DNA from 2 places in the Enterobacter sp. WI-ESBL-E8 genome. Region 2 is predicted to be linked to the other one. Evidence: predicted binding sites of a transcription regulator. Region 2 holds the regulator's gene; the other holds the start of a gene.
What was found. Region 2 encodes PurR, which represses purine synthesis genes. Its sites were predicted from a motif close to CANGCAAACGTTTGCNTG; they were not measured.
Positions count from the first base shown of each region.

Region 1: the regulator PurR is predicted to act here: its motif matches at 2,255-2,272, upstream of galS (HTH-type transcriptional regulator GalS).

Region 1 covers NZ_JBRWXJ010000001.1:3,304,300-3,308,511, reverse strand. Annotated here, with positions in the region: gene ACWHWP_RS15705 (YbfB/YjiJ family MFS transporter) at 1-277, shown strand, start outside; gene folE (GTP cyclohydrolase I FolE) at 380-1,048, shown strand; gene yeiB (DUF418 domain-containing protein YeiB) at 1,068-2,225, shown strand; gene galS (HTH-type transcriptional regulator GalS) at 2,381-3,403, shown strand; gene mglB (galactose/glucose ABC transporter substrate-binding protein MglB) at 3,699-4,212, shown strand, end outside.
Region 2 covers NZ_JBRWXJ010000001.1:2,035,173-2,039,384, forward strand. Annotated here, with positions in the region: gene punC (purine nucleoside transporter PunC) at 1-663, opposite strand, end outside; gene punR (DNA-binding transcriptional activator PunR) at 779-1,690, shown strand; gene purR (HTH-type transcriptional repressor PurR) at 1,708-2,733, opposite strand; gene cydH (cytochrome bd-I oxidase subunit CydH) at 3,031-3,120, shown strand; gene ACWHWP_RS09745 (MFS transporter) at 3,284-4,212, shown strand, end outside.

The DNA of each region.
Region 1 (4,212 bases), 1.3 Mb from region 2:
GACGGGTGGGCTGCTGGTGGGTGGCGGGTTCCTCTGCGCCGTTCAGCTCTCGCTTTTATACGGCCGCGAGCTGGCACCGAACCACACGCGGTATATGGCGGGTCTGCTTACTACCGGGTATGCCATAGGGCAGCTGGTAGGGCCGGTGACCTCGGCGTTATCGACCTGGCTTACCCACCGGCTGGAGCCTGCGCTGGGGCTGGCGGGCGTTGCGCTGTTCGTCGGCGGGGCTCTGGTCTGGAATCGTCACGCTGAAAGGCAGCAGCAATTGCAATAATTATCGTCGTGAATACTGGATTATGTGCGCGGCCTCACGCACAATGAGCGCATACTTTTGCCACAACGAGGGCAAAAGACGCCACACCTGCAGGAGAACAAAATGTCATCACTCAGTAAAGAAGCTGCCCTGGTCCACGAAGCCCTGGTTGCGCGCGGTCTTGAAACGCCACTGCGTCCGCCCGTACAGGATCTGGACAATGAAACCCGCAAGCGTCTGATTGCCGGTCATATGACCGAGATCATGGAGCTGCTGAATCTCGATCTGAGTGACGACAGTCTGATGGAGACGCCGCACCGCATCGCAAAAATGTACGTCGACGAAATTTTCTCGGGCCTGGATTACGCCAACTTCCCGAAAATTACCGTCATCGAAAACAAGATGAAAGTGGACGAGATGGTCACGGTACGCGATATCACGCTGACCAGCACCTGCGAACACCATTTCGTCACCATCGACGGTAAAGCGACCGTGGCGTATATCCCAAAAGATACGGTGATCGGCCTGTCGAAGATCAACCGCATCGTGCAGTTCTTTGCACAGCGTCCGCAGGTGCAGGAGCGTCTGACGCAGCAGATCCTGACCGCGCTGCAAACGCTGCTGGGCACCAATAACGTGGCCGTCTCTATCGACGCGGTTCACTACTGCGTGAAAGCGCGCGGCGTGCGTGATGCGACCAGTGCAACCACCACAACCTCTCTGGGTGGTCTGTTTAAATCAAGTCAGAATACCCGCCAGGAGTTCCTGCGCGCCGTTCGTCACCACAACTAAGTCTTACAGGGCAGGGACCATGGAGCGAAACGTCACGCTCGATTTTGTTCGCGGCGTCGCCATTCTCGGTATCCTGCTGCTTAATATCAGCGCCTTCGGTCTCCCGAAGGCGGCTTATCTCAATCCTGCATGGTATGGCGACATCACGCGCAGTGATGCCTGGACGTGGGCGATCCTCGATCTTTTCGCCCAGGTCAAATTCCTCACGCTCTTTGCCCTGCTGTTTGGCGCAGGCCTGCAGCTCCTCCTCAAACGCGGTACGCGCTGGATACAGTCGCGCCTGACGCTGCTGGTGCTTCTCGGGTTTATCCACGGTCTGTTCTTCTGGGACGGCGATATTCTTCTCGCGTATGGGTTAGTCGGGCTCATCTGCTGGCGCCTTATTCGCGACGCGCACAGCGTAAAAAGCCTGTTTAACACTGGCGTGATGCTCTACGTCATGGGGCTTGGGGTACTGCTGCTGCTGGGGATGATCTCCGGTGAGGCGACAAACCGTGCCTGGGTCCCGGATGCCGCTAACCTGCAGTACGAGCAGTTCTGGAAGCTGAAGGGCGGGTCGGAAGCGATAAGCAACCGTGCGGATATGCTGGGGGATAACCTCCTTGCGCTGGGCGCGCAATACGGCTGGCAGCTGGCGGGAATGATGCTGATGGGCGCGTCGCTGATGCGCACCGGCTGGCTGAAAGGCGAATTTAGCCTGCGCCACTATCGCCGCATGGGCGCCGGGCTGGTCCTGCTCGGCGTGCTGATTAACCTTCCGGCGGTGATTACGCAGTGGCACCTCCACTGGGATTACCGCTGGTGCGCTTTCCTGCTCCAGATGCCGCGTGAACTGAGCGCGCCGTTCCAGACCATCGGCTATGCGGCGCTGATCTATGGCTTTTGGCCAACGCTTTCTCGCCTGTGGATTGTCAGCGCTATCGCCTGCGTGGGCCGCATGGCGTTAAGCAATTACCTCCTGCAAACGCTGATATGCACCACGCTTTTCTATCGCTTTGGCCTGTTTATGAAATTCGACCGCCTCGCGCTGCTGGCGTTTGTTATCCCGGTCTGGGTAGTAAACCTGGCGTTTTCTGTTCTCTGGCTACGCTATTTCCGCCAGGGACCGCTGGAGTGGGTGTGGCGTCAGTTAACCGCACATGCTTCAGGGATATCATTGAAAAATACATCCAGATAACGATCTGGATCACAATCATTAACAAAACGGATGTAAGCGTTTTCATGAGTGTGAGCTTCTTCACGTAGTCCCCTTTCTCTCGCTGCCAAAATAGCCACCTTGCTAAACACAGGGGGTGTCTGTGAGTTGCTGCAATCCTTTGAAGGATGGTGAATATGATCACCATTCGTGACGTCGCCCGTCAGGCGGGCGTTTCCGTGGCTACCGTTTCGCGCGTGCTGAACAACAGCGCGCTGGTCAGCCCTGAAACCCGTGAAACCGTAATGAAAGCCGTGACCCAGCTCGGGTACCGGCCAAATGCTAATGCTCAGGCGCTTGCGACGCAGGTTAGCGACACTATCGGCGTGGTGGTGATGGATGTATCGGATGCCTTTTTCGGCGCGCTGGTGAAAGCGGTGGATGTGGTCGCCCAGCAGCATCAGAAATACGTCCTGATCGGCAATAGCTATCATGAGGCGGAAAAAGAACGCTACGCCATTGAAGTGCTGATTCGCCAGCGCTGTAACGCCCTGATTGTCCACTCAAAAGCCCTGAGCGACGAAGAGTTAATCGGGTTTATGGATCAGATCCCGGGCATGGTGCTCATCAACCGCATCGTCCCGGGCTATGCCCACCGCTGCGTCGGGCTGGATAACGTCAGCGGCGCAATGATGGCCACCAAAATGCTCATCAACAACGGGCATCAGCGGATCGGTTATCTGGCCTCCAGCCACCAGATTGAAGATGACGAACTGCGGCGCGAGGGGTGGCAAAACGCCCTGAAAGAGCACGGCATTACGCCATCAGACAGCTGGACTGGAACCGGGACGCCTGACATGCAGGGCGGTGAGGCGGCCATGGTGGAGCTGCTGGGGCGCAATCTGCAGCTTACTGCGGTGTTTGCCTATAACGACAGCATGGCGGCAGGGGCCCTGACGGCGCTGAAGGATAACGGCATTGCGGTGCCACAGCATTTATCACTCATCGGCTTTGACGATATTCCGATTGCCCGTTACACCGACCCACAGCTGACAACGGTGCGTTACCCCATTGCCTCTATGGCGAAACTGGCGACTGAGCTGGCGTTACAGGGGGCGGCAGGGCTGCTGGATCCGGGGGCAACACATTGTTTCATGCCGACTTTAGTGCGTCGTCACTCGGTCGCGCCCCGGCAAATTGTGGTTCCGATCACTAACTGATTACATGATGTGATGTAACCGTTTTCAATCTGTGAGTAAATTCACAGTATCTTAACAAGGCGCTGACTATGATGTCAGCGTTTTAGGGGCTGAAACGCTATGTAACGGTGATTATTCACTTTCACTATAGCCAATGTGCCGCAAACAACGAATAAAACGCATTTCTGGATCGTTACCGAACACGGAAGATAGAAATTTTATAAGTGAACTTCGGCTGTCAGTAACGTTTTATTAACACCTGCCCGCCGATCGTTATTCACAAGAACTACCCTGCATAAAAAAAACCGGAGATACCATGAATAAGAAGGTGTTGACCCTGTCTGCTGTAATGGCAAGCATGCTTTTTGGTGCAGCAGCGCACGCTGCGGATACCCGTATTGGTGTGACCATCTATAAATACGACGACAACTTCATGTCTGTTGTGCGTAAAGCAATTGAGAAAGATGCTAAAGCAGCGCCAGACGTTCAGCTGCTGATGAATGACTCCCAGAACGACCAGTCCAAACAGAACGACCAGATCGACGTTCTGCTGGCGAAAGGCGTGAAAGCCCTGGCCATCAACCTGGTTGACCCGGCTGCAGCAGGCACGGTGATTGAAAAAGCGCGCGGCCAGAACGTGCCAATCGTCTTCTTCAACAAAGAACCTTCCCGTAAAGCGCTGGATAGCTACGACAAAGCGTATTACGTCGGTACCGACTCTAAAGAGTCCGGTATTATTCAGGGCGATCTGATTGCCAAACACTGGGCGGCGAACCCGAACTGGGACCTGAACAAAGACGGACAAATTCAGTTCGTTCTGCTGAAAGGCG
Region 2 (4,212 bases):
GAAGAAGCTCGCCGAGCAGGCGGCATAGATCAGGACATTGCCGCGATACGCTTTGGTGCCGAGCAGGGAAGTGAAGGTGATTGGCTTCGCGTCAGCATGCGCCTCTTTTTTATGCGCGGGCTTGAGGGCAAACGCCGGCAGCATTAGTACCAGCGTGATGGCAAACAGCGTGGCAAAAATGGCCTGCCAGTCAAAATGCGCGAGGATCCAGCTGCCCAGCAGCGGAGCAAGGGCTGGCGAGAGTCCCACGAGCGGCATAATGGTGGCGAAAATACGGTTTGTGCGGTTAGCCGGGTAGTAGTCGGTAACCAGCGCCTGCCAGGTGACGGCAGCGGCACAGACGCCCACGGCCTGAATAAAGCGCAGCACCAGCAGCCAGGTGGCGTCGCGTACCCATAGCATCCCCAGACAGCCAACGGCAAAAATGGCCAGACCCAGCAGCAATACCGGTTTACGACCAAAGCGATCCGAGAGCGGTCCCCAGAGCAGCTGTGCGAAAGCAAAACCGGCGAGGAACAAACTCAGGCTGGCGCTGATGGCCGCGGCAGGCGTCTGCAGATCTTCCTGCATAGCGGCGAAAGCCGGCAGGTACATATCGGTGGCCAAAAAGCCCAGCACGCTTAAGCCGCCGAGCCAGACTAAAAAACCTTTCCTGGGTTGCATTATTTTATTCTCCTTAAGGAGGCAGGTGTACGTTGGCGCTGAGTGTAGGGAGTGCAAAGCCGCTTGTGAAACGCTAATATTTGGCGGGTGCATTCAAAAATTTTGCAGGCAGAAAATGTGGTCAGATTATTCTCTTGAAGTGGTCGATGCTGTCGCGCGTAACGGCAGCTTTAGCGGTGCGGCGCAGGAGCTGCACCGCGTCCCTTCGGCTATCAGCTACACCGTGCGTCAGCTCGAAGAGTGGCTGGCGGTGCCGCTGTTTGAGCGGCGCCATCGCGACGTGGAATTAACGCCCGCAGGCGCGTGGTTTTTGAAGGAAGGGCGTTCTGTTATCAAAAAAATGCAGATCACCCGCGAACAGTGTCAGCAGATCGCCAACGGCTGGCGGGGACATCTATCCATCGCGGTGGATAACATCGTTAAGCCGGAACGCACCCGGCAAATGATCGTCGATTTCTATCGGCATTTTTCTGACGTGGAGCTGCGGGTCTCGCAGGAGGTGTTCAACGGCGTCTGGGATGCGCTGGCGGACGGCAGGGCAGAGATGGCGATTGGGGCCACGCAGGCGATCCCGGTCGGGGGACGTTACGCCTTTCGCGATATGGGCATGCTGAGCTGGAAGTGCGTGGTGGCACGCGATCATCCGCTGGCGGCAATGGAAGGGCCGTTGAGCGACGATACGCTACGCAACTGGCCTTCACTGGTGCTGGAGGATACCTCCCGTTCATTACCCAAGCGTATCACCTGGCTTCTGGATAACCAGCGGCGGGTGGTGGCCCCTGACTGGGAATCGTCGGCGACGTGCCTCAGCGCCGGGCTGTGCGTCGCGATGGTGCCCGTGCACTTTGCGCGCCCAAAAATCGATACCGGAGAATGGGTTGAACTGACGCTGGAGAATCCCTTCCCGGATGCGGCCTGCTGCCTCACCTGGCAGCAAAATGACGTCTCACCCGCCATGGACTGGCTTCTGGATTATCTGGGAGACAGCGAAACGCTCAACCGAGAGTGGTTACGGGAGCCAGCGTAGCTGGCCCCGTAGAGCGATTAACGACGGTAGTCGCGGAACGGACCATCCGCAACGGAACGGCGTTCGATAAGGCGCGGGTGAACTTCAATGGACTGCGACTCTTCGCGCTTGTTGACGATCCTGTCCATCAGCATATTGAAGGCCGTTTCGCCCAGCGAATCTTTCGGCTGGTGAATGGTGGTCAACGCTGGCGTAAAGTAGCGCGCGTTACGCACGTTATCATACCCGATCACGGAAATATCCTGCGGTACGCGCAGGCCCAGCTCATCGGCGGCGCAGAGCGCGCCCATCGCCATGATGTCGCCCCCGCAGAACACGGCGGTCGGACGATGCTGCTGGGAGACGATCTGCTGCATAGCGCGGTAGCCCGACTCCGGCTCAAAGTCGCCCTGCACGATCCAGTTTTCCGGCACGTTGATCAGCGCTTCTTCCATTGCTTTCATGAAGCCGGCCAGACGGCCCGCGCCGGTGTTGCGCTCCAGCGGACCCGGGATCACGCCAATCTCGCGGTGACCGCGTTCGATCAGGTAACGACCGGCCATATAGCCGCCTTCAAAGGCGTTATCGATAACGGAATCGGTGAAGTCCGCGCGCGCTTCGCCCCAGTCCATCACCACCATCGGAATATGGCGATACTCTTCGAGCATGGACAGCACGGACTCCGGATACTCGGAACACATCACCAGCAGGCCATCAACGCGCTTTTGCGCCATCATCGACAGGTAGGCGCGCTGTTTTTCAATGCTGTTCCACGCGTTGCCCAGAATCAGGGTATAGCCTTTCTGGAAGCAGTTTTTCTCAACCGCTTCAATGATCTCGGCAAAATAGGCCGCTTCACTGCTGGTGGCCAGCAATCCAATAGATTTGGTGTGATTAACCTTGAGGCTTCGCGCAACCGCACTTGGCGAATAGTGCAGCTCTTTGATCGCGGCCCAGACGGCATTGCGCGTCTCTTCCGCCACGAAGCGGGTTTTGTTAATAACATGTGATACGGTTGTAGTGGAAACGTTTGCGCGTTTTGCTACGTCTTTAATTGTTGCCATTAAATGTCACTCCAGACCATATCCTAAGCTCCTGAAAAACCTGAAGGTAAACGTTTGCCTTCTCTCACCCTTATTTCGCAATGTTAAGTTGCGGCACGCCGGGAAAACGACACGGGACGTCAGGAGGGGGTCAATGGCCGGTACGCTAATAAATTTAGCGTGGAATTTTGTCCTATCTTGATGAAAAGGGGAAGAGGTAAAGTGTTTATCAGTTTAAATCCAGGAAGATTTTTGACGTAAACTGTGCAAAAATGAGCAGGCTCACTTTTCGTGGGGGGATTAAAAGGAGAAAAATTGATGAGTTCCGATCTGAAGTTTTCGCTGTTCACCACCGTTATTGTGCTGGCTCTGATTGTCGCTGCCGGTCTGACGGCTGCGCTGCACTGATTTACGCGGAGGGAGAGCGTTCTCCCTCCCGATCGCCCCAATTGTTACTTCTCATGCAAAAATCTTTTGCCATTTTGTTAACTTCTCATTTTTTGTGATTGATGTCATGCTTTCGGCTTCTTTGTTCTGTGTCACCACATGACACGGCATCCGGAGTTGACGCATGAAAATCAATTTTCCCCTGCTGGCCCTGGCGATTGGCGCTTTTGGGATTGGCACCACTGAATTCTCCCCGATGGGGTTACTGCCTGTTATTGCCCGGGGCGTGGACGTCTCGATCCCTGCTGCAGGCATGTTAATCAGCGCCTACGCAATCGGCGTGATGGTAGGCGCGCCGCTGATGACGCTTCTCCTTTCGCACCGCGCGCGCCGCAATGCGCTGATTTTCCTGATGGCGATTTTCACCCTGGGCAACGTGCTTTCCGCCATTGCGCCGGACTACACCACGCTGATGCTGTCACGCATTCTGACCAGCCTTAACCACGGCGCGTTCTTTGGGCTGGGGTCGGTCGTGGCGGCAAGCGTGGTGCCAAAACACAAGCAGGCGAGCGCCGTGGCAACCATGTTTATGGGCCTGACGATTGCCAACATTGGCGGGGTGCCTGCGGCGACCTGGCTGGGTGAAGCGATCGGCTGGCGTATGTCCTTCCTGGCGACCGCCGGGCTAGGCGTGATTGCCATGGTGGCGCTGTTCTTCTCCTTGCCAAAAGGCAGCGCGGGGGAACGTCCTGACGTGCGCAGAGAGCTTTCGGTGCTGATGCGCCCGCAGGTGCTCTCCGCGCTGCTTACCACCGTCCTGGGGGCAGGGGCGATGTTCACCCTTTACACCTACATTTCGCCGGTGTTGCATGACATCACCCACGCGACGCCTCTCTTTGTTACCGCAATGCTGGTGCTGATTGGCGTGGGCTTCTCGATTGGCAACTATCTGGGTGGGAAATTTGCCGACCGTTCCGTGAGCGGGACGCTGAAGGGCTTCTTAACCCTGCTGATTGTCATCATGATCGCCATTCCGTGGCTGGCGCGTAATGAGTATGGGGCCGCCATTGCGATGGTCGTCTGGGGTGCCGCAACCTTTGCCGTGGTTCCACC